DNA from 4 places in the Thioalkalivibrio sp. AKL6 genome. Region 1 is predicted to be linked to each of the others. Evidence: predicted binding sites of a transcription regulator. Region 1 holds the regulator's gene; each other region holds the start of a gene.
The links. The regulator sigma-54, encoded in region 1, starts transcription at its own class of promoters, with help from an activator protein. The targets are predictions, from matches to a motif close to TGGCANGNTNCNTGCTT.
Positions count from the first base shown of each region.

Region 2: glnA (glutamate--ammonia ligase) is a predicted target of sigma-54. The motif match lies at 5,544-5,560, and genes of this name have one in related genera.
Region 3: D575_RS0106670 (lipid-binding SYLF domain-containing protein) is a predicted target of sigma-54. The motif match lies at 3,252-3,268, and genes of this name have one in related genera.
Region 4: D575_RS0112530 (CmpA/NrtA family ABC transporter substrate-binding protein) is a predicted target of sigma-54. The motif match lies at 2,970-2,986, and genes of this name have one in related genera.

Region 1 is NZ_AQXS01000008.1:86,710-94,172, reverse strand. It holds gene D575_RS0103550 (nuclear transport factor 2 family protein) at 1-235, opposite strand, end outside; gene D575_RS0103545 (nuclear transport factor 2 family protein) at 211-621, opposite strand; gene D575_RS0103540 (PfkB family carbohydrate kinase) at 746-1,636, shown strand; gene D575_RS0103535 (HPr family phosphocarrier protein) at 1,688-1,957, opposite strand; gene D575_RS0103530 (PTS sugar transporter subunit IIA) at 1,929-2,354, opposite strand; gene rapZ (RNase adapter RapZ) at 2,406-3,278, opposite strand; gene hprK (HPr(Ser) kinase/phosphatase) at 3,286-4,317, opposite strand; gene D575_RS0103515 (PTS sugar transporter subunit IIA) at 4,366-4,833, opposite strand; gene hpf (ribosome hibernation-promoting factor, HPF/YfiA family) at 4,837-5,175, opposite strand; gene D575_RS0103505 (RNA polymerase factor sigma-54) at 5,192-6,676, opposite strand; gene lptB (LPS export ABC transporter ATP-binding protein) at 6,765-7,463, opposite strand, start outside.
Region 2 is NZ_AQXS01000009.1:54,078-61,540, forward strand. It holds gene D575_RS0105435 (hypothetical protein) at 1-231, opposite strand, end outside; gene D575_RS0105440 (1-acyl-sn-glycerol-3-phosphate acyltransferase) at 221-976, opposite strand; gene glyS (glycine--tRNA ligase subunit beta) at 986-3,067, opposite strand; gene glyQ (glycine--tRNA ligase subunit alpha) at 3,137-4,081, opposite strand; gene D575_RS0105455 (cation diffusion facilitator family transporter) at 4,168-5,421, shown strand; gene glnA (glutamate--ammonia ligase) at 5,642-7,051, shown strand; gene asnB (asparagine synthase (glutamine-hydrolyzing)) at 7,280-7,463, opposite strand, start outside.
Region 3 is NZ_AQXS01000009.1:302,772-310,234, reverse strand. It holds gene D575_RS0106690 (5-(carboxyamino)imidazole ribonucleotide synthase) at 1-56, opposite strand, end outside; gene purE (5-(carboxyamino)imidazole ribonucleotide mutase) at 53-562, opposite strand; gene D575_RS0106680 (phosphoribosylaminoimidazolesuccinocarboxamide synthase) at 854-1,750, shown strand; gene bioD (dethiobiotin synthase) at 1,747-2,466, shown strand; gene D575_RS0106670 (lipid-binding SYLF domain-containing protein) at 2,406-3,185, opposite strand; gene fba (class II fructose-bisphosphate aldolase) at 3,317-4,381, opposite strand; gene pyk (pyruvate kinase) at 4,460-5,890, opposite strand; gene D575_RS0106655 (phosphoglycerate kinase) at 5,928-7,106, opposite strand; gene gap (type I glyceraldehyde-3-phosphate dehydrogenase) at 7,236-7,463, opposite strand, start outside.
Region 4 is NZ_AQXS01000011.1:377,918-385,380, forward strand. It holds gene D575_RS0112520 (ABC transporter ATP-binding protein) at 1-473, opposite strand, end outside; gene ntrB (nitrate ABC transporter permease) at 499-1,437, opposite strand; gene D575_RS0112530 (CmpA/NrtA family ABC transporter substrate-binding protein) at 1,486-2,790, opposite strand; gene D575_RS0112535 (nitrate regulatory protein) at 3,255-4,580, opposite strand; gene D575_RS0112540 (DsrE family protein) at 4,707-5,063, opposite strand; gene D575_RS0112545 (hypothetical protein) at 5,155-5,397, opposite strand; gene D575_RS0112550 (TMEM165/GDT1 family protein) at 5,562-6,119, shown strand; gene D575_RS0112555 (TVP38/TMEM64 family protein) at 6,054-6,806, opposite strand; gene D575_RS0112560 (replication-associated recombination protein A) at 6,816-7,463, opposite strand, start outside.

The DNA.
Region 1 (7,463 bases):
TCTTCGGTTCGATCCCGATATTCAGTTCACGCGCGAAGACCAGCAGCCAGCTCTCCATCACCTCTGCCACGCCCCGGTGGGCGCGCGGGCTGCCCGGGTGGATGCAGGCGATGTCGGGACGCTCGCCCCAGAGGCGCATCATCTGTTCGATATCGGCGGCACGAAAGGCGGCGTAATACGCCTCGACGCAGCGATCGGCATCCGTTGCCATCAGTGCACGCCCCCGGTGGGCCATTCCGGCGTGGGTTCCGGGTCCGGGCTGGCGTGGTGGAGCACCATGCGCCAGCTTTCCCCATCATGGCGGTAGCCATTGGTCGCCAGCATGACGCCGCGCCGTTCACCCTGGACATACAGGTTTTCGCGCAATACGTGGAGGACGAGGTCTTCGCCCGGGATGGCGGTCACCTGGGTCCGGTGTACGACCACCCCGCGCATCCCCGGCAGGATGTCGTCCCAGCTTTCCAGGATGATGTCCGTTCCCTGCAGGCGCTCGCCACCTGGGTGGATGCAGACACACTCGGCACTGTCGTGCCAGATTTCGCGCATGCCTTGTGCATCGCCTGCCTGAAAGGCCGCGTAAAAGGCGGCTTCGGCGGATTCGGGAGAAGGGAACGTGGCCATACCGGTCGGGGCCTCCTGAGACAGAGGGGTTATTGTCGCAGGAGCATCCGCGGATGACGAATATGCGAGATGACGTAATGGGCGCGACCCGCCAGAATGGCGCTCCTTCATCATGGGAGCCCGTATGGCACGTATCCTCGCGACTGGCATTGTCACGCTCGACCACACCCTCGATGTTGCAGCCTTCCCGGCCGAGGACGACGAGGTCCGGGCGCTCGCCAGCACCACCCAGCCCGGAGGCAACGCGACCAACACGGCAACGATCCTGGCGCAGTTCGGCCACCGCCCGGGCCTGGCCGCGGTCATCGCCGAGGGTGCGGCCGGGGATGCCCTGAGCGCGTCCCTGGAGGGGCACGGACTGGATGTTCGTCACTGCGTACGCTGGCCCGGAGCGACGCCGACCTCCCATATTCTTCGTTCCAGGGAGACGGGCAGTCGCACCATCGTCCATCATCGCGACCTGCCCGAACTCGGGGTGGAGGATCTCGCGGGCGTACCCTGGCCGGAATATGACTGGCTGCACTTCGAGGGGCGTAACCCGGAGGCCCTTGCCTCCATCCTGCGGGCGGTGCGCGAGTGCATCTTTGACCAGCCGGTGTCGCTGGAGCTGGAGAAGCCCCGGCCGGGGCTCGACGCATGCCTGGACTATGCCGATGTCCTGATGCTCTCGCGCGACTGGGCGGCGAGCGTGGCGGGCACTCCCGAGGCTGCGCTGCAGCAGCTTTCCGAGCGCTTCCCGGATCGCATCCTGACCGTGACCGCCGGGGCCGAAGGGGCCTGGATGGCCGTGCGGGGCGCGATCCACCATTGTGAAGCGACGCCCGGACTGCGGGTGGTCGACAGCGTGGGGGCAGGGGATACCTTCAATGCCGGGTTGATCCACGCGCTGGTCTCCGGGGAGCCCCCGGAGCAGGCTTTGACGGCCGCTGTGCGCCTGGCGGAGCGCAAGCTCGAGCAGGTCGGCCTGGACGGGCTGGGTAACGCGGCCTCCGACCCGGGAGCGTGGCCCGGATAGCCCCCGCAGGGGGATGGTGGTTGTTGACCGGTGCGGGCGGGACTCGGAGGTTCAGGCCTCTTCGCCGAAACGATCGGCAACCAACTCTGCGAGTGCATCCAGCGCCTCCGGCGCATCCTTGCCTTCGGCCTCGATGGTGATCTCGCTGCCCTGGGCGGCGGCCAGCATCATCACGCCCATGATGCTCTTGCCATTCACCTCCTGCTGGTTGCGGGAGACGGAGACGTCCGCGGCGAACTTGCTGGCCAGGCTGACGAACTTGGCCGCGGCGCGCGCGTGCATCCCCAGGCGATTAACGATGGGGACTACGCGCTGCGGCATCGCTGCACTCCTGATCGCAGAGGAGAATCCCGTCATGGCCGCCCGAAAGGGCCTTGTTGACCAGTTCGGACAGGGGGAGGTGTTGATAGTTGAGCACGCGGATGAGCATCGGCAGGTTGGCGCCGGCGATCACACGGGCATTTGCACCCCGGGCGACACGAATCGCCACGTTGGAAGGCGTGGAGCCAAACATGTCGGTCAGAACGAGCACCCCCGAGCCGCTGTCGAGGGTCGCCAGGCGCTCGCGGGCGCGGGCCAGGACCTCGTCGGGGTCGTCGTTCTGGGACATCGCCATGGACTCGCAGTCCTCGGGCAGGCCCCCGAGCATGCTCTGCGCGGTCTGCAGCAGGGTATCGCCCAGGTTTTGATGCGTGATCAGAATGAGACCAACGCCCATGGATCTGCTCCGATTGCGGGTTCCAGAAGGCCCTCGTCCCGCGTCCAGTGGTTACTGTTTCCCCAGCTCGCGGTGACGGGTGCTAACAGTAACATGTTCCCGATCCTGCCACGCCTCCGCAAGCCGCTCCACCAGATACACCGAGCGGTGTTGCCCGCCGGTACAGCCGATGGAGACGGTTACGTAGCTGCGGTGATCGTCCAGCAGGCGCGGCAGCCACTGCGACAGGAAGCCCTGGATGCTGTCGAACATGGCCGCGACCTCCGCGTGCCGCTCAAGGAACTCGCACACGGGCGGGTCGCGACCGGTCAGGGCGGCCAGATCGCTTTCGTAGTGCGGATTGGGCAAGCAGCGCACGTCGAACACGAAGTCGGAATCCAGCGGTGCGCCGTGTTTGAAGCCGAAAGACTGAAACTGCAGGGATAGCTCGTGTTCCCCGCGCTCGCCTATGCGGTCGCGCAGGGTGCGGGCCAGATCGTGCATCGACAGGCGCGAGGTGTCGACCGTCAGATCGGCCTCCGCCGCTACATGGCCCAGCCACTCGCGTTCGCGGTCGATGGCCTCGACCAGTGGCACGCCGTCGCGCGCCAGCGGGTGGCGTCGGCGGGTCAGATGGTAGCGCCGCAGCAGCACCTCGCTGGCCGCCTGCAGGAACAGGACCTCCACCTGCACCCCGTCCGCCCGTAGTTGCGCCAGGAGATCGGAGAACCCCTCCAGGGCCTCCAGGCCGCTGCGCACATCCACGCCCACGGCCAGATGGCGGTCGGTCTCGGTGTCGTAGTGGCCCTGCCGGACCTGATTAATCAGGTCCGGCAGCAGCGGCAGTGGGAGGTTGTCGACGCAGAAGTAGCCGGCATCCTCCAGGGTGTGCAGGGCCACGGTCTTGCCGGACCCGGACAGGCCACTGACGATTAGCAGGCGCATGGCCGATTCAGCCCTCCGGGTCCGGGTTGGGGACCGTAGTGGCGGGCACCGCGCGATGGTAGGGCGGCTCCTCCGTCTCGCCGCTCATCTGGCGGCGCTGGCGTGCGCGCAGGTCGTCGCCAGCGATATAGCCCTGCATGTGCAGCATGTGGTTGCGCACGGCCGCCTCGATCATCACCGCGATGTTGCGCCCCGGCGCGATCGGCAGGCTGATCAAGGGGACGCGCAGGCCGAGGATATCGATCTCGCCGCGGCGCCCGTTCAGCCGGTCATCGGGGACCGGCGAGGGTTCGCCATGATCGCGCAGGTCGATGATCAGGCGCAGGTACTTGCCGCCCTTGATCGCGGAATCGCCGTACATGGCGCGGATGTTGAGCACCCCAAGACCGCGCACCTCGAGCAGGTCCTGGAGCAGGGCCGGGCAGTGGCCGCGCACGATGTCGGGCGCAATGCGCGCGAACTCGGGGGCATCGTCGGCGATCAGGCGATGCCCGCGCGAGATCAGTTCCAGTGCGACCTCGCTCTTGCCGACGCTGGAGGCGCCGCTGATCAGCACCCCGATCCCGAGGATCTCCATGAACACGCCGTGGCGCACCTCGAAATGGGCCAGGCGCTGCTGCAGGAAATAGCGCAGCAGCGAGATGATCTCGTGACTGCTGGTGCTGGAGCACAGGATCAGCGGCAGCGCCTCCTGCGGGGCGTCGGGCATCTCCGAGAACGGACAGGTGTCCTCGGCGAAGATCACCGCGGTGGTCCCAGTGCGGGCCATCTCCAGGATCAGGTCGTTGCACTGGGTGGCGCTGAGGCTGGAGATGTAGCGGGCCTCGAAGTCGCCGATGATCTGGATGCGGTTGGGCCGGATCAGGTTGAGATGGCCGGCCAGCGGCAGGTCGTCCCCGTCGTCGCCGACCAGCTTGCGGTCGGGTGCTGCGTGTTCGCCGTGTACGAAGCGAAGATCCAGGCGGTTTCCCATGGCCTGGATCAGGCTCTCCACGTTGATGTCGCGGGCGATCCCGCCTTCTCCCAGCGCCTCGTTCATGGCAGACGCTGCGCGCCGGAATCGCGGCTGGCGGCGGGTTCCACGGGCTTAGTCCTCGCTGAAGCGGCGCACGAGTTCCTGTTCCAGGGCCGTCGCATCCCCGGCCCGGCGCAGCGCTCCGATGGTGTCTGGCTGCGACAGGCCGCGGGCGAGCTGGGCCAGCAGGTCGAGGTGGTCGCCGGTGGCGGCCTCCGGGACCAGCAGTGCGATCAGGATATCGACCGGCTCGTGATCCATGGCGTCGAAGTCGACGCCCTTGTCCAGGCGCAGCACGGCCACGCGCGGCGCCTCGAGATCGGCCAGGCGGCCATGGGGAATCGCAACCCCATGGCCGAGACCGGTGGATCCGAGTTTTTCGCGCGCGGACAGGGCCTCGAAGATCGCGTTGCTCCCCGGTCCCGTGCCGTCACCTCCGCCGGCGAGGAGGTCCGCCAGGGCCTCCAGGGCCCGTTTCTGGCTGGAACACTCGGGTTGCAGGCCAATGCGCTCGGAGGTGATCAGCTCGGCAATCGTCATGGATCAGGAGGCCTGCTCGCGGTTGCGCTGGGCACCTTCGGCGCGGTGGTGATCCTTGACCTTTTCCTTGTGCTTGATCAGCTGACGGTCGACTTTGTCGATCAGCGCGTCGATCGCGGCATACATGTCCTCGTGAGAGGCCTCGGCGTGGATGTGATTGCCGCTGACCTGGAGATTCGCTTCGGCCTGGTTGTGCTGATTCCGGGTCTTCTCGTGGGTCAGCACGACGTGGACGTCGATGACCTTGTCGAAGTGGCGCTCCAGCTTCGCGAACTTCTCGTTGACGTAGTCGCGCAGGGCGTCGGTGATGTCCACGTGGTGGCCGGTCAGGTTGATCTGCATGGTCAGGACTCCTTGGTTACTTGCTGCCGGTGGGCATCGAGGCCATCTGCCGGCGTTCGCTGGATGAAGGGATGTGCATCGCCTCGCGGTACTTGGCCACGGTGCGGCGCGCTACGTTGATGCCCCGGTCCGACAGGACCTGGGCGAGCCGGGCATCGCTGAGCGGCTTGTTCGGGGGTTCGTCGCCAATCAATTCGCGAATCATGGCACGGATGGCGGTGGCGGAACACTCGCCGCCATCGTTCGTGCCGACATGGCTGGAGAAGAAATACTTGAACTCGAAGACCCCGCGCGGGGTGTGCATGTATTTCTGCGTGGTAACCCGCGAGATGGTCGATTCGTGCATCTCCAGGGTCTCGGCAATGTCGCGCAGGATCAATGGCTGCATCGCGACGTCGCCATGCTCGAGAAAGCCCTGCTGGCGATGGACGATCGCCTCGGCGACCCGCAGCAGGGTGTCGTTGCGGCTGTGCAGGCTCTTCAGGAACCAGCGTGCCTCCTGCAGCTGATCGCGCATAAAGGCGCTGTCGCGGGCATCCGAGACCTGGCGCACCATGCCGGCGTAGAGGTCGTTGATGCGGATGCGCGGTGCGATCTCCGGGTTTAGATCCACGCGCCAGCCCTCGGTGGTGTGGCGCACGTAGACATCCGGGACTACGTATTCCGAGGTGGCGGAGCTGATCTGTGCGCCGGGGCGCGGGTTCAGGGTGCGGATCAGATCCAGTGCGCGGGCCAGTTCGTCCGGGTCGCGTACGCCGGACTGGCGCTGCAGGGCCTTGTAGTCGCGCTTGCCCAGGCTGTCCATGCCGTGTTCCAGGATCGCCCGTGCGGCCTCGCGGGCCGGGGCGTCCGGGGCCAGTTCGCGTAGCTGGATCTCCAGGCACTCCCGCAGGTTGCGCGCGCCGACCCCCAGCGGGTCGCACTGCTGAATCCAGTGGAGCACTGCCTCGACCTCGTCGACGCCGACGGTTTCATCCTCGCCTCGGCTGATGGTCTCGGCCAGGGTGTCGAGGTCGCCCTCGAGATAGCCGTCGGGGCTGATGGCGTCGATCAGGGCCGCCCCGATGCGCTGGTCGCGCGGTGTCAGATGGCTCAGATGCAGCTGCCACAGCAGGTGATCCTGCAGGCCCTCACCGTCGTCGTCGCTGGTGTTTTCCAGCGGGTCGCGGTCATCCACGCCCTTGTTGGGTGTCGGGGCCGGCTCGTAGATGTCGTCCCAGCGGCTGTCGGTCGTCAGTTCCTCGGGGATCACGTCGTCGCTGGTGGTGGTGGCCTCCATGCGATCGCCTTCCACCAGCTCGCCGTCCTGGTTCAGGCGCTCGGTGTCGGCCTCGGCCTCTTCGTCCTCGACCTGTTCGAGCATGGGGTTGCTCTCCAGCGCCTGCTGGATCTCCACCTGGAGCTCGAGCGTGGACAGCTGCAACAGGCGGATCGCCTGCTGCAGTTGCGGGGTCATGGTCAGCGTCTGACCCAGCTGCAGATTCAGGCCGGGTTTCAGCATCGGGTATGCGGGGCGAGGGTGGGCATTGATGGAATCTTAAAGCCTGCCTTGTGGTTTGTGCACCGACCGGGCCGCATGTGGGGCGCTTTCACAGGCGGAAGTTCTCGCCGAGATAGACCCGGCGCACCTGGGGATCGGCCAGCAGCTCGTCCGGTGTCCCGGCGGCCAGCAGGCGGCCTTCGCTAAGAATATAGGCCCTGTGGCAGATGCCGAGGGTCTCGCGCACGTTGTGATCGGAGATCAGTACGCCGATGCCGCGCTGGGCGAGATGCCGAATCACGTCCTGGATGTCGCCCACCGAGATCGGGTCCACCCCGGCGAAGGGCTCGTCCAGGCAGATGAACTTCGGATCCCCGGCCAGGGCGCGGGCGATCTCGGCGCGGCGCCGTTCGCCGCCGGACAGCGCGATGCCCGGGCTGTGGCGCACGGTCTCGAGCTGGAACTCCTCGATCAGCGCATCGCCAATGCGGCGGCGCTCGTGGCGATCCAGCCCGGGGCGCAGCTCGAGCACGGCCTGCAGGTTGTCCCACACGCTCAGGCGGCGAAAGATCGAGGCCTCCTGCGGCAGGTAGCCGAGGCCGGCGCGCGCGCGCACGTGGATGGGGGCGCGGGTGATATCGCGCTCGCCCAGGGTGATGCGCCCGGCATTGGGGCGGATCAGCCCGACCAGGCTGTAGAAGCAGGTGGTCTTGCCGGCCCCGTTCGGGCCCAGCAGGCCGACCACCTCGCCGGGCGCGAGGTCGACGTCCACCTGGTCCAGCACCGTGCGCTGGCCGTAGCGCTTGGT
Region 2 (7,463 bases), on a different contig from region 1:
GGCATCCAGATCCTGCGCCCCATGCCGGCTGGGCAGGAACAGGTACGCGGGCTTGCTGATGGCCCGGATCGCCTCCAGGAGCGACTCCGAATAGATCGGCGCGTTCACCAGGATGCCGCCGAGCTCGAGGTCATCGATCAGCCACACGGCCGGTTCCGAATCGCCGATCCGGTAGATGGTCCGGTCACGCAGTTCGACCAATGGGGCGCTGATCAGGGGTTCACTGGCCATCGGGCTTCTCCGTCGACAGGGTGGCAGGGCGAGGTTCGATCTCGGTCATGGTGGTCTCGATCCAGCTCTCGGCCTCGGACAGCACCTCGACCGGCTTGCGGCCGGCGGTCTCGATCGGCGCCCCGATCACTACCTCGACGGTGCCGGGATAGCGCCGCAGGCCCTTTTTCGGCCAGAAGCTCCCGCTGTTCAGCGCCACCGGCAGGACCGGGTAGCCGGTGCGCACTGCGAGCATCGCGCCACCCTGACGGTAGCGCCCGTGTTCGCCCGGGGCCACGCGTGTGCCCTCGGGGAACACGATCACCCAGCGGCCCTGGTCCAGGCGCTGCTTGCCTTCGGCCACCAGGTTCTCCAGGGCCTGGCGTCCGCCCTCGCGATCAATCGGTACCGGATCGAGCATGGACAGCGTCCAGCCGAACAGGGGGATCCGCATGAGTTCACGCTTGAGCACCCAGGTCTGCATGGGAAAGATCGCGACGAAGGCCACGGTCTCCCAGGCCGACTGGTGCTTGGACAGCACCACATGCGGGCGCGAGGGGTCGATGTGCTCGCGCCCGTGCACCCGGTAATCGATGCCGCAACTGACACGCAGCCACCAGACGTTGAACCGGCCCCACAGGGTCAGGACACGGTAACGGACGGGACGGGAAAACGGCCAGATCAGCGGCGGGACCAGCAGCCCGAAGACCAGGATGGAGCCAACGAGCCCCAGCTGGAACAGCAGACCTCGGATCAGGGGCAGCATCGCCCGGCCCTACCCCGTCGCCAGGCGGCCGATGTCGGCCACGGTCTCGAACGCGCGACGCAGTTCACGCAGCAGGGCCAGGCGGTTGCGCCGCTCTGCGGCGTCCTCGGCCATCACCATCACCTGGTCGAAAAAGGTGTCCACCCGGTCTCGCAGGCCTGCCAGTTCGCCGAGCGCATGCAGGTAGTCACCGTCGGCCACCGCCTGCTCGACCCCCGGACGCACGGCCTGCAGGCCCTGGTACAGCTGACGCTCCTCGTCCAGCGCCAGGGCCTCCGGATCGAGTTCCGCCTCGGCCTCCTCGCCGGCCTTGCGCAGCAGGTTGTGGATCCGCTTGTTCGCGGCGGCCAGCGCCTCGGCCTCCGGGCGTTCGCGGAACAGGCTGACCGCGCGCACGCGGCGCACGAAATCCAGCGGGGCATCCGGCGCGACCGCGGCCACCGCCTCGATAGTCTCGTGCGCCTGCCCCTGTTCCAGCAGGTACCCGCGCAGGCGCTCGAGGATGTACTCGCGTACCGGTTCCACGGCCTGATCGGCCTCCGGCACGCGTTCGCGGATGGGTTCGGCGGCGGCCTGCAGCAACGGGGTCAAGGCCAGCGGCAGTTCGCGCTCGACCAGGATGCGCACCAGCCCCAGCGCGGCGCGGCGCAGGGCGAACGGGTCCTTGGTGCCACTGGGCTGCTTGCCGATGGCGAAGATGCCGACCAGGGTGTCGAGACGATCGGCCAGCGCCAGCGCCTGGGCGAGCGGGGCGTCCGGCAGCTCGGAGCCGGACTGGCGCGGCCAGTAGTGCTGCTCGATCGCGGCGGCAACGGTCTCGTCCTCGCGGTCGTGCAGGGCGTAGTAACGCCCCATGGTGCCCTGCAGCTCGGTGAACTCGAACACCATCTGGGTAACCAGGTCGCACTTGGCCAGACGTGCGGCGCGCGCAGCGAGGGGCGCGTCCAGGCCCATCAGCCCGGCCAGGCGCTGCATCAGGGCCTCCAGCCGCATGGACTTGTCGCGCAGCGTGCCCAGGCGCTTCTCGAACACGACCGAGTCCAGCGCCTCCAGGCGTTCCTCCAGACGCTTCTTGCGGTCCTGCTGCCAGAAGAACTCGGCATCCGCGAAGCGCGGGCGCAACACGCGCTCGTTGCCGTCGCGCACCGCATGCGGATCACGCGATTCGATGTTGCTGATCACGATGAAGTGCGGCTGCATGCGGCCGGCCTCGTCGACCACCGGGAAGTACTTCTGGTTGTCCTGCATGGTGGAGATCAGCGCCTCCTGCGGGACATCGAGGAAGCGCGGATCAAAGCCGCCGGTCAGCGCCACCGGCCACTCGACCAGCGCCGTCACCTCGTCCAGCAGGTCCGCATCCACCAGCGCGCGCCCGCCCAGGGCCTTCGCCTGCTCGTGGACCTGCTCGAGGATGCGCTCGCGGCGCGCCTCGAAAGACGGCTCGACAAACCCCGGGCGACGCAGCCGCTCGGCGTAGTCGTTCCCGCGCTTGAGTTCCAGGGCGCCGGGCTGATGGAAGCGGTGGCCGTGGGTCTCCCGACCCGCTGTTTGTTCCAGCACGGTCATCTCCAGCACCTCGGGCCCGTGCAGCACGACCAGCCAGTGCGCGGGCCGCACGAACTCGGTACGGCTGCTGCCCCAGCGCATGCGCTTGGGTGTGGGCAAGGCGTCCAGCGCGGCCTCCAGCATCTCCGGCAGCAGTTCGCCGAGGGCGCGCCCCGGCTGCAGCTGACGAAACACCAGGTATTCGCCCTTGTCGGTGGTCTCGCGCTCCAGGCGCTCGACCTCGACGCCACAGGATCGGGCAAAGCCCAGCACGGCCTTGGTCGGCTCGCCGGCATCGTCGAAGGCCGCGGCCACTGCCGGGCCGCGGCGCTCCTGCAGCTGGTCCGGCTGGCGCGCGGGTACGCTCGGGAACAACACGGCCAGGCGCCGCGGGGTGGCGAAGGCCTCGGGCTCGCCCGGCTCCAGCCCGGCCTCGCGCAGGCGGGTGGTCAGGCCCTCGGCCAAGGCGTCGCGCAGGCGCGCGAGGGCGGTCGGGGGCAGCTCCTCGGTGCCAAGTTCGATCAGGAGTTCGCGGGCTTCGGCCATGTCGGGTCCAGGTTGGGTCCAGTACGCGCCGCGCGACCCAGGGGGCCGGCCGGCGCGGGATTGCGGGATTCAGGCGGCGTCGGGCTTGTTCGCGTCGTCTTCGGCACACAGCGGGAAGCCCAGGGCCTCGCGCGACTCGTAGTACTTCCGGGCGACGTTCCGCGACAACTCGCGCACGCGCAGGATATAGCGCTGGCGCTCGGTGACCGAGATCGCGCCGCGCGCATCCAGCAGATTGAAGCTGTGCGAGGCGCGCAGCATCTGCTCGTAGGCCGGCAGGGGCAGGCCCAGCTCGATCATGCGATCGCTCTCGGTCGCGTGCTGGTCGAAGGCGGCGAACAGGGCGTCGCGGTCGGCATGCTCGAAGTTGTAGGTGGACTGCTCCACCTCGTTCTGGTGGTAGACGTCGCCGTAGGTGATCGCGCGGCCGTCCGGGCCGTTGGTCCAGACCAGGTCGTAGACGCTCTCCACACCCTGCAGGTACATCGCCAGGCGCTCGAGGCCGTAGGTGATCTCGCCGGAGACCGGGTGGCAGTCGAGCCCGCCCACCTGCTGGAAGTAGGTGAACTGGGTCACCTCCATGCCGTTGAGCCAGACCTCCCAGCCCAGCCCCCAGGCGCCCAGCGTCGGGGACTCCCAGTTGTCCTCGACGAAGCGCACATCGTGGGTCAGGGTGTCGAACCCGAGCGCCTCCAGCGAGCCCAGGTAGAGCGCCTGGATGTCCGGCGGCGAGGGTTTCAGCAGGACCTGGAACTGGTAGTAGTGCTGCAGACGGTTGGGGTTGTCGCCGTAGCGCCCGTCGGTCGGGCGGCGGCTCGGCTGCACGTAGGCCGCGCGCCACGGCTCCGGCCCGATGGAGCGCAGGAAGGTCGCCGGATGGAAGGTCCCCGCGCCCATCTCCATGTCGTAGGGCTGCAGGACCACGCAGCCATGATCGTTCCAGTAGTCCTGCAGGCGGCGGATCAGGTCCTGGAAGGTCGGGCTGCTGCTGGGCGGGGTGCGTTCTTGCGACATGCGGGATCCCGGGTCAGGGCAAAGCCGACAGTATATCGGCCCGGCTTCGGCCACGGCCACCGCTCGCGTTGGCGCGGGCGTTTTGCATGCAGCCAAAGCGCGCCCATACTGGGGCCCTGATTCTGTTCGGGAGAGCGGCCCTGAGCGACCCCCTCGCCAATTCCGGACCTTCGGACACGCCGGAGAACGACCAACGCTATCGCGATACCCGCCGGGTCACGCTAGTGGGCGCGGCCGTGAACGGCTTCCTCGCCGTGGCGCAGCTCGTCAGTGGCTGGCTGCTGAACTCGCAGGCCCTGGTGGCGGACGGCGTGCATACCCTGTCGGACCTGATCACCGACGGGGTGGTGCTGTTCGCGGCGAGCAAGGCGGCCGCCTCCCCCGATCAGGAACACCCCTACGGTCACGCGCGGATCGAGACCCTGGCCACGGTGATCGTCGGGGTCTTTCTGGCGCTCGCGGGTCTGGCGATTGCCTGGGCTGCCGGCAACCGCCTGGTCGAGCCCGAGGCCATGACCGGCCCCGCAAACATGGCGATCGCCTTTGCCCTGCTGACCCTGGTGGCCAAGGAAGGCCTGTATCAGTACACCCACCGGGTGGCCAAGCGCCTGCGCTCGCGGATGCTGGATGCCAATGCCTGGCACCATCGCACGGACGCGATCTCGTCGCTGTTCGTGCTGGTCGGGGTCGGTGCGGCGGTAGCCGGGTTCCCGTGGGCGGATGCCCTGGCCGCGCTGATCGTCGCGCTGTTCATCCTGCATATCGCCGGGCGCCTGATCGTGCGTAGCGCGGCGGAGCTGATCGACACGGCCCTGGAGCCGGAGAAGGTCGAGCGCATCCACCGCACGATCATGGATGTGCCCGGGGTCAAGGATGCGCACATGCTGCGCACCCGCCGCCACGGCAGCGAAGTCGTCGTGGACGTGCATATCCAGGTCGCGCCGATGATCTCGGTCTCCGAGGGTCATCGGATCGCCGATGCGGTGTTCCACGCGGTGACCGACGAACACGAGCGGGTGAACGACATCACCGTGCACGTGGATCCGGAAAACGACGCGGAACAGGCCCGGAGTTCCATGCTGCCGCTGCGCCCGACGCTGGTGGAGGCCCTGCGCGAGGCCTGGGCCGATACCCCGGAGCTGGATGCGGTGGAGCACATGTCGCTGCATTATCTCGGCGGTCGGGTACACATGACGCTGACCCTGCGCCTTGACGGGGCAGCCGCCCCGGCAGACCTCGAGGCCCGCGCCCAGGCCCTGGCCGACCGGCTACACCGCCATCCCGGGGTAGGCGACATGCTGGGCGAGGTCACGCTACTCTATCGGCCCTGCACCCATTAGGTGCGCGCCAACAACAATGCGCACGAAACTTGTGCAGACAAAGCACCAGATTGGTGCACCCAGGATGCGGCGGGGCGCCCCGGGTGCCCGTTTTTCGCGCGCCCGGGCCAAACAGGACCGGATGGCATGATGCCTGCATAATGAACCGCGACGCCGCGCAAGCGCCCGACGGGCCGGCCGGCCACCTTTGAATACCCAAGTAAAGACCAAGGAGATCCCCATGTCCGCAGCCGACGTGCTGAACCAGATCAAGGAAAAGGAAGTTCGCTTCATCGACTTCCGTTTTACCGACTCCAAGGGCAAGGAACAGCATGTGACCGTGCCGGCCCACGACATCGACGAAGAGACCTTCGAGGAAGGCAAGATGTTCGACGGCTCGTCGATCGCCGGCTGGAAGGGGATCAACGAGTCCGACATGATCCTGATGCCGGACGCCGAGTCCGCGGTCCTCGATCCGTTCTTCGAGGACATGACCATGAACATCCGCTGCGACGTGGTCGAACCGGCCACCATGCAGGGCTACGACCGCTGCCCGCGCTCCCTGGCGCGCCGCGCCGAGGCCTACCTGCAGAGCACCGGCATCGCCGACACCGCGCTGTTCGGACCGGAGAACGAATTCTTCATCTTTGACGATGTGAAGTGGGGCACCACCCTGTCCGGCTCCTACTGCCGCGTGGATTCCCAGGAGGCCTCCTGGAACTCCGAGCGTGTCTACGAGGACGGCAACATCGGTCACCGCCCGGGCGTGAAGGGCGGCTACTTCCCGGTCCCGCCGGTCGACAGCCTGCACGACATCCGCTCCACCATGTGCGAAGTGATGACCGAGATGGGCCTCGAGACCGAGGTGCACCACCACGAGGTGGCGACCGCCGGCCAGTGCGAGATTGGCGTGGGTCCCGCGACCCTGACGCAGAAGGCCGACGAGGTGCAGATCCTGAAGTACGTGATCCAGAACGTGGCCCACGTCCACGGCAAGACCGCGACCTTCATGCCCAAGCCGATCGTCGGTGACAACGGCTCCGGCATGCACGTGCACCAGTCGCTGTCCAAGGACGGCAAGAATCTGTTCTCCGGTGACCTGTATGGCGGCCTGTCCGAGACCGCGCTGTACTACATCGGCGGGATCATCAAGCACGCCCGCTCGCTGAATGCCTTCACCAACCCGTCCACCAACAGCTACAAGCGTCTGGTACCGGGCTTCGAGGCGCCGGTCATGCTGGCCTACTCCGCCCGCAACCGCTCCGCCTCGCTGCGTATCCCGTTCGTGATGAACCCGAAGGGCCGTCGCGTCGAGCTGCGCTTCCCGGACTCCACCGCCAACCCGTATCTCGCCTTCGCGGCGATGCTGATGGCCGGCCTGGATGGCATCCAGAACAAGATCCACCCGGGCGACGCGATGGACAAGAACCTCTACGACCTGCCGCCGGAAGAAGAGAAGGGCATCCCGCAGGTCTGCCATTCGCTGGACCAGGCGCTGGAAGCCCTGAACCAGGATCGCGAGTACCTGACCCAGGGTGGCGTGTTCACCGACGACATGATCGATGCCTACATCGACCTGAAGATGGAAGACGTCACGCAGATGCGCATGACCACCCATCCGATCGAGTTCGACATGTACTACAGCCTGTAAGGCCGCCGCTTCCGGCCCCTCGGGGCCGCGAAGCTATCAGCCGCCCCCGGCCCCTGGCCGCGGGCGGCTTTTTTGTGGCTGTCGCGCACGATCCGTGCGCAGCCGGTAACGGATGAGGGCGTCCACCGCCTGTCGAGACCCCGACCGGCCCTGTTGGCCAGAACGAAAAAGGCCCCGCGGATCCTGGTCCGCGGGGCCTTCTGGGTCACTCGAGGCTTGCGCCCGTGATCAGGCGTGCCAGCCGAACTCCTCGGCCTTTTGCCGCGCCAGCGCCGGGATGTCGGTGGCGACGAACTGGGCGTGCAGCACCTGGACCCCGATCATGTGGTTGATCACCGCGTCCAGCTGAACCTGGGTGGCGGCCGGCGTGTCCTCGGACTCGTGCAGCTCGAACACCTGACGCACGCCCTCC
Region 3 (7,463 bases), on a different contig from region 1:
TAGCGGCCGAGCTGCCCGCCACCGAGCAGCCCGAGGGTCGCAGGGGGCTGGATCATGACGGGTCCGGTGGCAGAGTCTGCCCCAGCACGGCCTGACTCTGGGACTGGCGAAAGGCATCCAGACGCTCACGCAGATCGGGATCGTGGTTCGCCAGCATCGCGGCGGCGAACAAGGCGGCGTTGGCCGCGCCCGCCTCGCCGATCGCGAAGGTCGCCACGGGGATGCCGCGCGGCATCTGCACGATGGACAGCAGCGAGTCCTGCCCCTTCAGGTGGCGCGAGGCAACCGGCACCCCGAGCACCGGTACCGGCGTCTTGGACGCCAGCATCCCCGGCAGGTGCGCCGCCCCGCCGGCCCCGGCGATAATCGCCTGCAGGCCCCGCTCGCGCGCCTGCTCGGCGTACTCGAACAGGAGATCCGGTGTTCGGTGAGCCGACACCACCCGGGCCTCGAACGGGACCCCGAGTTCGTCCAGCACATCCACCGCCCGCTCCATGGTCGCCCAGTCGGAGGTGCTCCCCATCACGACGCCCACGCGAGGCGCCGCCGAATTGCCTGCCATCTCAGTCATGGCCCGAACGATAGCGACCCCGGCCCCACCCGACAAGCCATGCGCACCACGAAGCGCTCCCGGACGCGCAGAAAAGCCCGATCAAGGAGCGATCCACAGGGAGACCCAGAGGCCGGAAGGCCTCACTGGTGAGAGCGAAGCGGGGGGCGTGAATGGCCGGAGGATAAGGCGCGACGCGCCCATGCGCTTGCTGCCGATCGTCGCGTCTCCTTGTGGATCGCTTTTCTTCGTGTCTTCGTCCGCTTCGTGGTGCGCAAGGCCCGCGCCCGGTAGAATCGCGGCATGACTGACACCCTGCTTGAAAGCCACATCCCCGACCTCGAACTCGTCCATCGCGGCAAGGTGCGCGATCTCTATGCGGTGGACGCCGACCACTGGCTGATGGTCACCACCGACCGCCTGTCCGCCTTTGACGTGATCCTGCCCACGGCCGTGCCCGAGAAGGGCCGGGTGCTGACCGAGATCACGCAGTTCTGGATGCACAAGGTGGAGCGCGAGCTGGGCATCCCCAACCAGCTGACCGATATCCCGCTGGAACGGGTGATCCCGGACCCGGCCATTCGCGCCCCGCTGGAAGGACGCAGCCTGGTGATTCGGCGGCTCGAGGCCCTACCGGTGGAGGCGGTGGTACGCGGCTACCTGATCGGCTCCGGCTGGAAGGACTACCAGGCCAGCGGCGCGGTCTGCGGCATCCCGCTCCCGGCCGGCCTGGAGCTCGCCTCGAAGCTCCCCGAGGCGATCTTCACCCCCAGCACCAAGGCCGACGTCGGCGACCACGATGCCAATATCGACTTTGATGCCGTGGTGGCGACCATCGGCGCGGAACGGGCCCGACAGGTGCGCGACGCAGCACTCGCGATCTACGCGATGGCGCGCGACTACGCGGCCGAGCGCGGCATCATCATCGCCGACACCAAGTTCGAGTTCGGCGTCGATGCCGCCGGCACCCTGCATCTGATCGACGAGGTCCTGACCCCGGACTCCTCGCGCTTCTGGCCCGCCGACCGCTATACACCGGGCACCAGCCCCGAGTCTTTCGACAAGCAGTACGTACGCGACTACCTCGAGACCCTGGACTGGGACAAGCAGGCGCCCGGCCCCGAGCTGCCCGCCGAAGTGGTGGAACAGACCGCCGCGCGCTATCGCGAGGCCCTGGAGCGCCTGACCCGCGACGCATGAGCCCGACACAGACAGGAGCGCCCCCGCAGGGCCTGTTCGTCACCGGCACCGATACCGGCGTCGGCAAAACCTTCGTCAGCTGCGCGCTGCTGGAACTCTGGCGGGACCATGGGCTGCGGCCGCAACCGCGCAAGCCGGTGGAATCCGGCTGCCCGCCGGGCCCCGATGGGCTGCGGCCCGAGGACGGGATGAACCTGACCCGCGCGGCGGGCCTTCCGGACGCCGCCATCGAGCAGGTCACGCCCTGGCGCTTCCCCGATGCCATCGCCCCGGACCAGGCCGCCGCGAACCAGGGCGTGCGCCTGACGATCGCGGAGCTGGCCGCGGCCTGCGCCCCCGACGGCACGGGCCCGCGGCTGGTGGAGGGTGCGGGGGGCTTCTACTCGCCGCTGTGTGCCGATGGGCTGAACGCGGACCTCGCCGAGGCCCTCGGGCTGCCGGTCCTGCTGGTGGCGGAGGACCGGCTGGGCACGCTGAACACCTGCCTGCTGACCCTGGAGGCCCTGGAACGACGCGGCCTGCAACTGGCCGGGATCGTGCTGAACCGGCGCCGGGTGGATGCCGACCCGCGCCTCGACAATGCGGCCGCGCTGCGTTCACGCACGAGCGCCCCGATCATCGAGTCAGCGGAAGGAATCACCCGCGCGGCGCTGGTTCAGAAGCTCTCCACCTCGAAGTTGTCCGGGCGCACGCCGCCGGAGGACTCACGCTCCTGACCGCGGTCCTCGGAGGCCGCAGGGGCTTCCTCTTCGTCAACACGGAACCCGGCCAGGGTCTCGCGCAGGGCACGGGTCCCCTCGCGGTCGACGCGGCGGCTCTCGATGATATGCACCGGGCGCTGGGACTCGCCGTAATACGCCTCGTTGAAGTCGTCGCGCACGGTCATGCGCGAGCCGGACAAGCTCATGCCCAGATAGGCACCCCGCGCCCGCGAGTAGGACAGGAAGTCGGCCGTCGGGGTGGCACTCCGGCCCGCGCCGACCGGACCGGCAGCCACCGAGGCGTCGCCCCCCAGACGGATCGCGGACCCGAACATCGAGTCCACCGCATCCTGGGTGCGCGCGACCATCACCACCTCGGCGGCATCACCACCGAACTGCATGCCGAAGCTGACCGAACCGAGGGAGTAGAACGCCACCGGCGAGTAATCGCCGCGCTCGTCGTCCCAGGCCAGGAACACGCCGATGCCGCCGGAGCCTCCGATCAGGAAGGCCCCGCGAGCCACGCGCGGGAAGATCACCACGCCGCGGGCGTCGCGCAGGTCCTCTTTAAGGGACTCGTACTCGGGGTGGGTCGCCATGTTCTCCACCGTCGCCTGGGCGCGATCGATGATGTCCTGCGGATCGATCTCGCGGCTGAACGGGTTCGCGTGAGCGCTCCCCACCATGGCGGCAAACACCAGCGTCGTCAGGCAGAAAAGGATCAGTCGTTGCATCGTGGAAACCTCCAGAAAGGCCAAGGGAGACGCGGCCGCGCGAATGCGTCGGCGTCTCCCTAACGAATACATTCATCATGGCACAAAAAAAGGGGGCCGAAGCCCCCTTTTTCGTGCTGCAATCCGCAGGATTAGTTGACCTTGGGATCCAGCTCGCCGGACAGGTAGCGCTTGACCATGTCGTCCAGGGAGATCGGCTTGATCTTGGACGCCATGCCGGCGCAACCGAAGGCCTCGTAACGGGCCTGGCAGAGGTCCTTCATCGCGGCGGTCGAGGCCTTCAGGAACTTGCGCGGATCGAATTCCTTCGGGTTCTCGGCCAGGAACTTGCGCACCGCACCGGTGGAGGCCATGCGCAGGTCGGTGTCGATGTTGACCTTGCGCACGCCGTGCTTGATGCCTTCCTGGATCTCTTCGACCGGCACGCCGTAGGTCTCGCCCATGTCGCCGCCGTACTTGTTGATGATCTGCAGCCACTCCTGCGGAACGGAGGAGGAGCCGTGCATGACCAGATGGGTATCCGGGATGCGGGCGTGGATCTCCTTCACGCGCTGGATGGCCAGGATGTCACCGGTCGGCGGACGGGTGAACTTGTAGGCGCCGTGCGAGGTACCGATGGCGATCGCCAGGGCGTCGCACTTGGTGTTCTTCACGAAGTCGGCAGCCTCGTCCGGGTCGGTCAGCAGCTGGTCGTGGGACAGCTGGCCCTCGGCGCCGGAACCGTCTTCCTCGCCGGCCATGCCGGTTTCCAGGGAGCCCAGGCAACCCAGCTCGCCTTCCACGGACACGCCACAGGCGTGAGCGATCTCGGAGACCTTGGCGGTCACGTCACGGTTGTAGTCGTAAGAGGCCGGGGTCTTCATGTCAGGCATCAGGGAGCCGTCCATCATCACCGAGCTGAAGCCGGACTGGATGGAGCGCAGGCAGACTGCCGGCTCGGAGCCGTGATCCTGGTGCAGCACAACCGGGATGTCCGGGTACTGCTCGATGGCGGCAATGATGTTGTGGCGCAGGAAGGGCTCGCCGGCGTACTTGCGGGCACCGGCGGAGGCCTGAATGATCACCGGGGAGTCGACCGCAGCGGCCGCTTCCATGATCGAATGGACCTGCTCCATGTTGTTGGCGTTGTACGCCGGCATGCCATAGCCATGCTCGGCGGCATGGTCCAGAAGCTGGCGAAGTGAGATTAGAGCCATGGATTCCTCCTTACGGGATTCGGACTGAGGTAGTGAAAAAGTCGATTATCTGGCTGGCGACTGCGGGCGGTGCGCGGTTCAGGCCAGTTCGCCGACGCGCACGATCTTCATGGCGTTGGTGCCGCCATGCTCGCCCTGCAGGTCGCCCTTGGTAATGATGACCAACTCGCCATCCTGCACGACGCCCTCGGCCTTGAGCAAGTTCACCGCCTCACGGTTCACGCTTTCGTGGCTCTCGGGGATCGGCTTCAGGGTCACCGGATAGACGCCGCGATAAAGCGTCATGCGGCGGCTGGTGGATTCGTGCTGGGTGAGCGCGTAGATCGGGATGCCCGAGCTGATGCGCGACATCCACAGCGCCGTGGATCCGGACTCGGTCAGCGCGGCGATCGCGGAGACATCGAGATGGTTGGCGGTGTACATGGTGGCCATCGCGATGGCCTCGTCGACCCGGCCGAAGGTCGAATCCATGCGATGGTCCGACTGGCGTGCGGCGCGCTGGCGCTCGGCAGCCTCGCAGATCCGGTCCATGCTGGTGACCACGCGCGCAGGATAACGCCCGGTCGCGGTCTCGCCAGAGAGCATCACCGCATCCGTACCGTCCAGCACCGCGTTGGCCACGTCGAATACCTCGGCGCGGGTCGGGATGGGGTTCTGGATCATGGTCTCCATCATCTGGGTCGCAGTGATGACCAGACGATTGAGGCTGCGCGCGCGCGTGATCAGGGTCTTCTGCACCCCCGGGAGCTCGGCGTCACCGATCTCCACGCCCAGATCGCCGCGGGCGATCATGATGACCTCCGAGGCGGCGATGATCTCGTCGATCACCTCCAAGGCCTCGGAGCGCTCGATCTTGGCGCAGATCCCGGCCTCCCAGCCGGCATCCTTCAACAGGCCCCGCGCCAGGTGCAGGTCCTGGGCGGAACGCGGGAACGAGACGGCCAGGTAGTCCACCTGCAGCTCGGCCGCCAGGCGGATATCGTCGCGGTCCTTGTCCGTAATCGCGGGCGCAGACAGGCCGCCGCCCTGGCGGTTGATGCCCTTGTTGTTGGACAGCTCGCCGCCGACCTCGACGGTGGTCTCGATCCGGCTGCCATTGACCGCCGTGACCTTGAGCACGATACGACCGTCATCCAGCAGCAGGATGTCGTCCGTGCGCACGTCGTCCGGGAGGTCCTTGTAGGTCAGGCCGACCTGGGTGGCATCGCCCGCGTCGCGATCCAGCTCGGCATCCAGCGCGAAGGGCGCGCCCTCTTCCAGCTGCACCTTGCCCTGCTGGAAGCGGTCGATGCGGATCTTGGGGCCCTGCAGGTCGCCCAGGACACCGACGCAACGGCCGGCGCGCTCGGAGGCGGCCCGCAGCCGCGCCAGGCGCTGGCGGTGGTCATCCGGATCGCCATGCGAGAAATTCAACCGGACCACATCCACACCGGCCCGGATGATGGCCTCCATGGCCTCGTCGCTGTCCGTTGCCGGCCCCAGCGTGGCTACGATCTTGGTACGTCTCATCCGCGCGTGTCTCCGTCAGCGGGAAAGGACAAGGGCCTCAGCCCTTGGCCCGTTCTTCCAGGATGGCGACGGCCGGCAGGGTCTTGCCCTCGAGGAACTCGAGGAAGGCGCCGCCGCCGGTGGAGATGTAGCTGATGCGATCCGCCAGGTTGTACTTGTCGATCGCGGCCAGGGTGTCGCCACCCCCGGCGATGGAGAACGCATTGCTCTCAGCGATCGCCTCGCCCAGGGCCTTGGTGCCGCCGGCGAACTGATCGAACTCGAACACGCCCACCGGGCCGTTCCAGACGATGGTGCCGGCATTGCGCAGGGCCTCGGCGTAGGTGGCCGCGGTCTCGGGGCCGACGTCGAAGATCATGTCGTCGTCCGCAACGGCGTCCACGGCCTTGGTCTCGGCCGGGGTGGATTCGGAAAACTCCTTGCCCACGGTCACGTCGGTCGGGACCGGGATCTCGCCGCCCTTGGCGCGGGCGGCCTCCATCAGGCGCTTGGACTCATCGACCAGATCCGCCTCGTACAGCGACTTGCCGACACCATGGCCCTGGGCCGCGATAAAGGTGTTGGCGATGCCGCCACCGACGATCAGCTGATCGACCACCTTGGACAGCGACTCCAGCACGGTCAGCTTGGTCGAGACCTTGGAGCCACCGACGATTGCCACCAGCGGGCGCTTCGGGGTCTCCAGGGCCTGCCCCAGGGCCTCCAGCTCCTTGGCCAGCAACGGGCCGGCGCAGGCCTGCGGGGCGAATTTGGCCACGCCATGGGTGGAGGCCTGGGCGCGGTGGGCGGTACCGAAGGCGTCCATCACGAACACGTCGCACAGCGCCGCGTACTTCTTGGCCAGCGCCTCGTCGTCCTTCTTCTCGCCGGCGTTGAAGCGCACGTTCTCGAGCAGGATCACCTCGCCCGGCTTGGCATCCACGCCGTCGAGGTAATCCCGAACCAGGCGCACTTCGCGACCGAGCAGGCCACCCATATGCTCGGCGACCGGGGCCAGAGAGTCCTCCTCGGAGAACTCGCCCTCGGTCGGGCGGCCCAGATGCGACATCAGCATCACGGCCGCGCCGGCGTCCAGGGCCTTCTGCACGGTCTCGAGGCTCGCGCGGATACGGGCGTCGGAGGTGACCTTACCGCCCTTCACCGGGACGTTGAGATCCTGACGCACCAGCACACGGCGACCCTGCAGGTCGAGATCGGTCATCTTGATGACAGACATGGGAGTACCTCTCGAAATACGGTTGGAAAGAGAAAAGGCTTCGGGCAAGCCCCCGCAGGGACTGGCCCCAGACCTCTTGGACCCAGGCAATGCAAATGGCCGGACCCCGAGGGGCCCGGCCATCCGGCCTTACTTGGCGACGTGCTCCACCATGCGCAGCATGTTGCAGGTGTAGCCGTACTCGTTGTCGTACCAGGCGACGACCTTCACGAAGGTCGGGTCCAGCTGGATGCCGGCGCCGGCGTCAAACACGGACGGGGCGGTGTAGCCACGGAAGTCGGTGGAGACCACCAGGTCTTCGGTGTAGCCCAGCACGCCCTTCAGCTCGCCCTCGGAGGCCTTCTTCATGGCGGCGCA
Region 4 (7,463 bases), on a different contig from region 1:
TTCGGCTCCATCGCCAGTGCCCGGGCGATGCCGACACGCTGCTTCATGCCGCCGGAGATTTCGTCCGGGCGCTTGTCCAGTGCATGGCCCATGCCGACCATCTCCAGCGTCTGCAGGATCCACTCGCGCCGCTCGGCCGCCGACTTGGTGCCCTTGAAGGTCTTGTCCACCGCCAGAGCGACGTTGTCGCGCACCGTCAGCCAGGGCAGCAGCGAGTGGTTCTGGAACACCACGCTGCGATCCGGTCCCGGCTTGCTCACTTCACGCCCGTCCAGGATCACCGCGCCGGTGCTGGTCTCCAGCAACCCGGCGACGATGTTGAGCACCGTCGACTTGCCGCAGCCGGAGTGGCCGATGATGGAGATGAACTCGCCGCGGTCCACGTGCAGGTCGACGTCGCGCAGCACCTCGGTAGCCGAAGGCCCTTCGCCAAAGGTCTTGTGGACGTGTTCAATGGAGAGATAGCTGGTCATGATGTTTCTCCTGTAAGGGGCCGGCTCAGCCGGCCTGCGTGCCACGGGTAACCCAGTTGCCGACGATGGCAACCAGACGGTCGAGGAAGAACCCGACCAGGCCGACGTAGACGAGCGCGAGCACGATGTCGCTGAGCATGGAGGCGTTCCAGGCATCCCAGATAAAGAAGCCGATACCAACACCACCGATCAGCATCTCGGCGGCCACGATCGCTAGCCAGGCGAGACCGATCCCGATGCGCAAACCGGAAAAGACATACGGCGCGGCGGCCGGGAGCATGATCTTGGTGAAGTACTCGAAGCCGTTCAGGCGCAGCACGCGGGCCACGTTCACGTAGTCCTGCGAGATGTTCCGGATACCGACGGAGGTGTTGATGATGATCGGCCAGATCGCGGTGATGAAGATCACGAAGATCGCCGACGGATTGCTGGCCTGGAACGCGGCCAGCGAGATCGGCAGCCAGGCCAGCGGCGGCACGGTGCGCAACACCTGGAACAACGGGTCCAGACCGCGCATCGCCCAGGTGGACTGACCCACCAGCACGCCCAGGCCAATGCCGGCGACCACCGCCAGCGCATAGCCATAGGCCACGCGCTCGAGGCTGGCCAGCAACTGCCAGGCCATGCCGACGTCGTTGCCGCCGTAGTCATAGAAGGGATTGACGATCAGTTCCCAGGTGTCGGTAATCACCTGGCTCGGGGCGGGCAACACGGCTCCCGGGGAGGACGCCATCATCTCCCAGATAAGCAAAAAAAGCGCTGTGACGACCACCGGCGGCACCACGACCGCGGCAGTATTGCGCAGGCGCCGGGCCCAGGCCCCGGGATCTGCCCCGGGGCGCGGCTGGGGTCTGGCCGCAATGGTGGTGGCCTTCCGGGCCACGGGCCGGGTGGGCGATGCCTCGACCACCGGGCGCTCGCGCCCGGAGCCGAAGGTCATGGTGCGGTCGAGAATGGCACTCATGGCGGAATCCTCTTGAATCGTTTTTTCGGGTGTCGTCGGGCCACCGCGTCAGGACGCGATCGCCTTGATGTCCAGGCTGTCGAGATAGGCCTGCGGGTTCTCGGGATCGAAGACCTTGCCGTCAAAGAAGGCCTCCTTGCCGCGCGAGGTGGACGCGGGGATGTCGGCAGAGTCGATACCGAGCTCGGCGGCCGCCTCGCGCCAGATGTCCTCGCGGTTGACCTCGTCCACCAGCGCCGGCATGTCCAGATCCGGCGGCAGATAACCCCAGCGGATGTCCTCGGTGAGGAACCACAGGTCGTGGCTCTTGAACGGGTAGGAGGCGTGGTCCTTCCAGTAGCGCATCTGGTCCGGGTGGTCCTCGACCACGCGGCCGGTGCCGTAGTCGAAGTTCCCCTGCATGCGGTCGATGATGTCGCCGTACGGGGCGTGGATGTAGCGCCGGCGCGAGCAGATCTCGGCGACCTCCTCCTTGTTCGCCGGGTCCTCGCAGTACATCTGCGCCTCCATCACCGCCATGGTCAGGGCGCGCGCCGCGTTCGGATGAGCCTCCACCCAGTCGGCACGCATGCCCAGCGCCTTCTCCGGGTGGTTGTGCCACAGTTCGCCGGTGGTGTTGGCGGTGTAGCCGATGCCCTGATTGATCAACTGCATGTTCCACGGCTCGCAGACACAAAAGGTGTCCATGGACCCGACGCGCATGTTGGCAACCATCTGCGCCGGCGGGACCACGATGGTGGCGATGTCGCGGTCCGGATCGATCCCGCCGGCGGCCATCCAGTAGCGGATCCACAGATCATGGGTCCCGCCCGGGAAGGTCATCGCCGCACGAATGTCGTCACCGCCGGCGGCCTTCTCGGCCAGGGCGCCCTTGAACTCCGTGGTGTCGGTGCCGACCTTCAGGTCCGCGTACTCGTCCCCGACCGAGATGCACTGCCCGGCCAGGTTCAGTCGCGCGAGGATCGTCATCGGCGTGCCCCGGCGATGGATCAGGTAGGGCATTGGCGTGAGAATGTGCGATCCATCGATTCCGCCGCGTTGCGACCCCAGATCCAGGTTGTCGCGCACCGTGCCCCAGGAGGACTGCTTCAGCACCTGCACATCGGGCATGCCGTGAGCGGCGAAAAAGCCCTTCTCCAGCGCAATGAACAGCGGTGCGGCATCCGTCAGCGCGATGAAGCCGAGCTTCGCCTCGGTGGTCTCCGGCTTGCCATTGCCGGCCTTCGCATAGCCCCAGGGCGCCGCGCCCGAAAGGCCCATTGCCGTGGCGCCGATTCCGGCGGCCATGCCGCCCAGGAAACGCCGGCGCGACAGGCCGGAGGTGTTCTTCGTGTCGTTCGTTTGATCGGTCATTACGGGTTCACTCCCCTTGTCAGCAAACACATCCCAAAAACGACAAAAGGCGTCGCATCAGCCCGGCCGCTTGTGCAGCCGGGTGATGGACGCCTTTGTCCAGTCTCACGGGAGCCCCGGTCATCGGGTCTCCCTGTTGTCAGGCGACGAACCGCCGTTGGCTCGTCTTGCCCATACTCCTGCAGGAGGTGTGCCAATTAGCCGTTGCTAGGCGACCATGCGGGAAACAATCGCCACGTGGCGCGGAAAAATCGGATGGTTTCGAACACCGGGTCGAACGCTTGCGGGAAGCCCGAAGTCCGGAAGCCGATCCCTAAGGCACCAGCCTGGGGCGCACTTGCGGTGCAGTTGACCTGCAATAGTGCGCTGCCAGAGGGCGACCTAACCCGCCGTAGGAGCCGCCTTGGCGGCGAAGCCCCTGCCCGCGCCGGACTTTGGCAGGGGCTTCGCCGCCAAGGCGGCTCCTACAGGCCCTTCCCCAGCAGGTCGGACATGGCGACGGTCGCCTCGGCCACCTCGGCCAGACGCCGGTTCTGGTTCATCGCAGTCTGGCGCAGGAGCTTGTAGGCCTGGTCCTCCGTCAGGCCGCGATGCTGGATTAGCAGTGCCTTGGCTCGCTCAATCGTCTTGCGCTCGGCCAAGGCCTGGCGCGCCGCCTGCAGCTCGTCCTCCACCGACTGCAGACGACTGGCCTGGCGTTGCACCAGGTCCATCACCGAATGTCCGACGATCGGCACATTGAGCGGGTTATCGCCGCCCACGCCGTCGGAATCCAGCCCCTCGGGCGCACCGAAGAACACCGCATACGGCACGCTGTCACGCAGCTCCGACTCGGCCAGCTGCGCGATACGGTCACGCACCGCACCCAGGTCCGCGCGATCCGCCGCGATACGCGCCGAACAGCACTCGTTCAGATGCATCTCCAGCCGGTCCTCGATCTCCTTCATCGCGTCGATCCGCGCGGTGGCGCAGGCAAACCAGGCCTCGGCCCGCGCCGGGTCCGGCTGGCCATCGGCCTGGGTGCAGGCCTGACGGCGCAGGCGCTCGACCTCGGCCGCGAAGCTCGCGCCCTGCAACTGACGCCAGGCACCGCAGGCCGATTCCGGGGCAAACTCGGAGAAGATGTGAAACGAACGCTCCTGGGCATCGATGCGGTGCAGCAGGGCCTGACGCAACTCGCCGTCGAACACGCCCTGGCCAAAGCCGGCCGCGCCGATCGCACGCTCCTGACCCGCAAGCTCCTTGCCCTGCATGAAGTTCAAAAGAGCGACCAGTGCACCGGAGACCTCCGGGTCGGTAGCCGAGTCCGCAGCCTCGAATACCACGCCCAGAAGCGAACGGATCAGTTCGCTGAAGCCGCGCATCGCCTCCATTGGCGAAAGCGTGCGCTCGTTGACCTCCTCGCGCAGGCTGGGCAGCCCGGACAGTCCGTGCAAGGCCAGTGCCATGCGTCCCAGCAACCGGCCGCGTGCATGGGCACAGGCCCCCGGCTGTAACCAGCCATCAAGGTGTTCGCGAAAGGCCGCCGCCGTGGTGTCGGATTCGGTTCGATACTGCCCCAGCTCCTCGGCATAACGCTGGCCAGCCGAGCCGATCCAGAGGCTGGAAGCGCCGCGTTCACGCTGCAGTTGATGCACCAGGGCACGGATGCGCCCGACCAGTTGCACGGCCTCCAGCAGGCGCTCCAGGCTCACTACCTCGCATTTGCGCGAGGCGACCAGGAAATCGCCAATAGCCTCTTCATACGAAACGCTCGGGGACGGGGTATTCTGGGGGAGATTCTGACTCATGCTCATGATCCGCGGATGCCTCGCGGAACAAACAAGCACGCGATGTGCCAGTTCGGGGCACTGGCAGGGGCGGGAGATCAGAACGAGCGGGGGATCACACCCCCGCCCGCGAGCAACGATGAACGATCAGAAGCTCATCGAGCGGTCGAACTCGGCGACGGCCTGCACGTACTGGCCCATGCCGGCCATCTCGGCGTTCGGCAGGAAGTTGTGTTCGCCGACGTCGCGGCCCTTGGCGCAGGCCTCGCAGGCCCAGAACGGGACGCCTTCACTGACCAGTGAATCGACGATGTCCTTCATTGCCGGCATGTTGTGGCCGACGATCTTGTCGTAGACATTGCGGTTGGCGATGTTCACGGCCTCGCCCTGCAGCCAGACGGTCACGTCATGGCCCTGCTGCTTGGCCACGTTGGCGGCGATCATGCCGAGCGTCGCACGGGTGGGGTCGTCGGTACCGGCGGTGACAGCAACAATAAAGCGCATGGGGTTCTCCTGAGTGCTTGAAACGTGCTGCAACCGTAGCGGCAGGCACGCCCGGCGTCGATTTCCCACAAGCCGCGGAGAAACACTCGGATCAGGGCCTGCCCCTCGCCGTAACGCTGGTCCGGTAGAGCTTGAAGGCCATCAGCAGCCAGGGGATGGCGTGCATGACCAGGTCGAGGATGTCCCACAACCGGTTCAGCTCGCCGGCCAACAGCCAGCGCAGCTTCTCCGCGACATGCGGCTCGGGGATCCAGGGGGCCAGGCCCAGCGTGGCCACCAGCAGGGCAAACAGCCACAGCGGTGCGCGATCGACCCAGCGTACGAAGGCTTTCATCGCGCGCATCCTACCCAAGGCCCGCGCACGGCGCAGCCCGTTCTTGCCGGTAACGGGGCCGCCTTCTACACTTTTGCCTGCTTCAGGGGGGCGCGACGCGGCAGGCCCGGGAACCCCCTGGCCTCACCGCTGCCCGCATTGGCCGCCTGGCCCGGAAGACCATCATGGAAGCCCTGCTCGTCTCCACCGTCATCGTCGCCATCGCCGAGATGGGCGACAAGACCCAGCTCCTCGCGCTGCTCCTGATCTGCCGCTACCAGCAGACCTGGCCCATCATCTGGGGCATCGTGGTGGCGACCCTGGCCAATCACTTCCTCGCCGCGCTGGCCGGCGTCTGGATCGGCGCGAGCGTGCCGGACGCGTGGCTGCGCTGGGGGCTGGGGCTCGGCTTCATCGTCATGGCCGCCTGGGTGCTGGTGCCGGATAGCGAGGACGAGCTGCCAGCCCCCTCGAAACACGGCGTGTTCTGGACCACCACGGTGCTGTTCTTCCTGGTCGAGATGGGCGACAAGACGCAGGTGGCTACCGCCGCGCTGGCCGCGACCTTCGACAACCTGATCCTGGTCGTGATCGGCTCGACCATCGGCATGGTCGTGGCCAATGCGCCGGTCGTATGGCTGGGACAGCGCTTCGCCTGCCACCTGCCGCTGCGGCTGCTACGCGCGCTCGCCGCGCTGCTGTTCTTCGCCCTGGGCCTCGGAGTCCTGCTCGCCTGGGTCTGACTCCGAGCGCAGCATCTTCTGTCCCAGCCAGATGCGCCGCACCAGGCGCGGTAGCAACAGCAGCAATGCCAGCACCGCGAGCAGCGCCAGACCCAGTTGCACCCCGCTGTCGGCCCCGCTGGCCACCTCGCGGGTGGCATGCCCCAGCCAGGCATAGGCGAACAGGCCCGGGATCAGCGCCACCACCGTCGTCAGTGCAAACACGGGCAGCGGCAGGCGCACCAGTCCCAGGGCATAGTTGGTGGGCGCAAACGGAAACACCGGCACCAGCCGGGTCAGGGCCACCACACGCCAGCCCTCGGCCTCTACATCCTCGCGCAGCCGGGTACTGCGCGGCCCCATGCGCGGGACCAGCCAGGGTTGCAGCCAGGTGCGGGCCAGCATGAAGGCGATGACCGCCGCCACGGTGGCCGCCAGCAGACTAAGGGCGCCACCGGTGAAGGGGCCGAACAAGGCGCCGCCCAGCAGGATCCAGAAGGTGCTCGGCAGCGGGAACAGGGCCAGCACGACAAACGCCAGCACGAATACCAGGTAGGCCCCAGGGCCCCAGCTGAGCAGCCAGACCTCCAGCTCGCCCAGCGGAACGCCGAGGCTGGGCCACTCGGTGGTCAACAGGATCCACGCCAGCGAGATCCCGAACAGGATCGCCGCGACCGTCAGCCAGCTCTTGTGATGTCGAATCCTCATGTCACCCCGTCAGCCCCCGTCCCCGGGATCTTCACCGCCGGCGCGCAGACGCTCCAGACGCTCCGCCAGCGCGCGCTCGGTACCATCCCGGCGCGGACTGTAGAAGCGCGCTTCTTCCAGCCCTTCGGGCAGATAGACCTGTCCACGCGCAAACCCGTCCGGTTCGTCGTGGTCGTAGCGATACCCGGCACCGAAGCCCTCGGCACGCATCAGCTCGGTCGGGGCATTGCGCAGGTGCAGGGGCACGCCCGCGCTGCCGCTGTCGCGGATCGCGGCCCGCGCGCCGTTCAGCGCGGCATAGGCGCTGTTGCTCTTGGGTGCGGAGGCCAGTTCGATCACTGCCTGTACCAGCGCCAGATCGCCTTCCGGCCGGCCCAGACGTTCCATGGTCTGCCAGGCCGCCAGCACCCGCGCACCGAGGCCAACCGCGGCCAGGCCAATGTCCTCGTAGGCCATGCGCAGCAGGCGACGACCGAGGTAGTCCGGGTCACAGCCCGCATCCAGCATGCGGGTGAGCCAGTACACCGCGGCGTTCGGATCGGACCCGCGCACGGATTTGTGCAGGGCGGAGATCTGGTCGTAGAAGGCATCGCCCTGACGGTCGAAGGCCAGTGACTGCGCCCCCATCACCGCGCGCAGCGCGTCGCCGGTGATGGC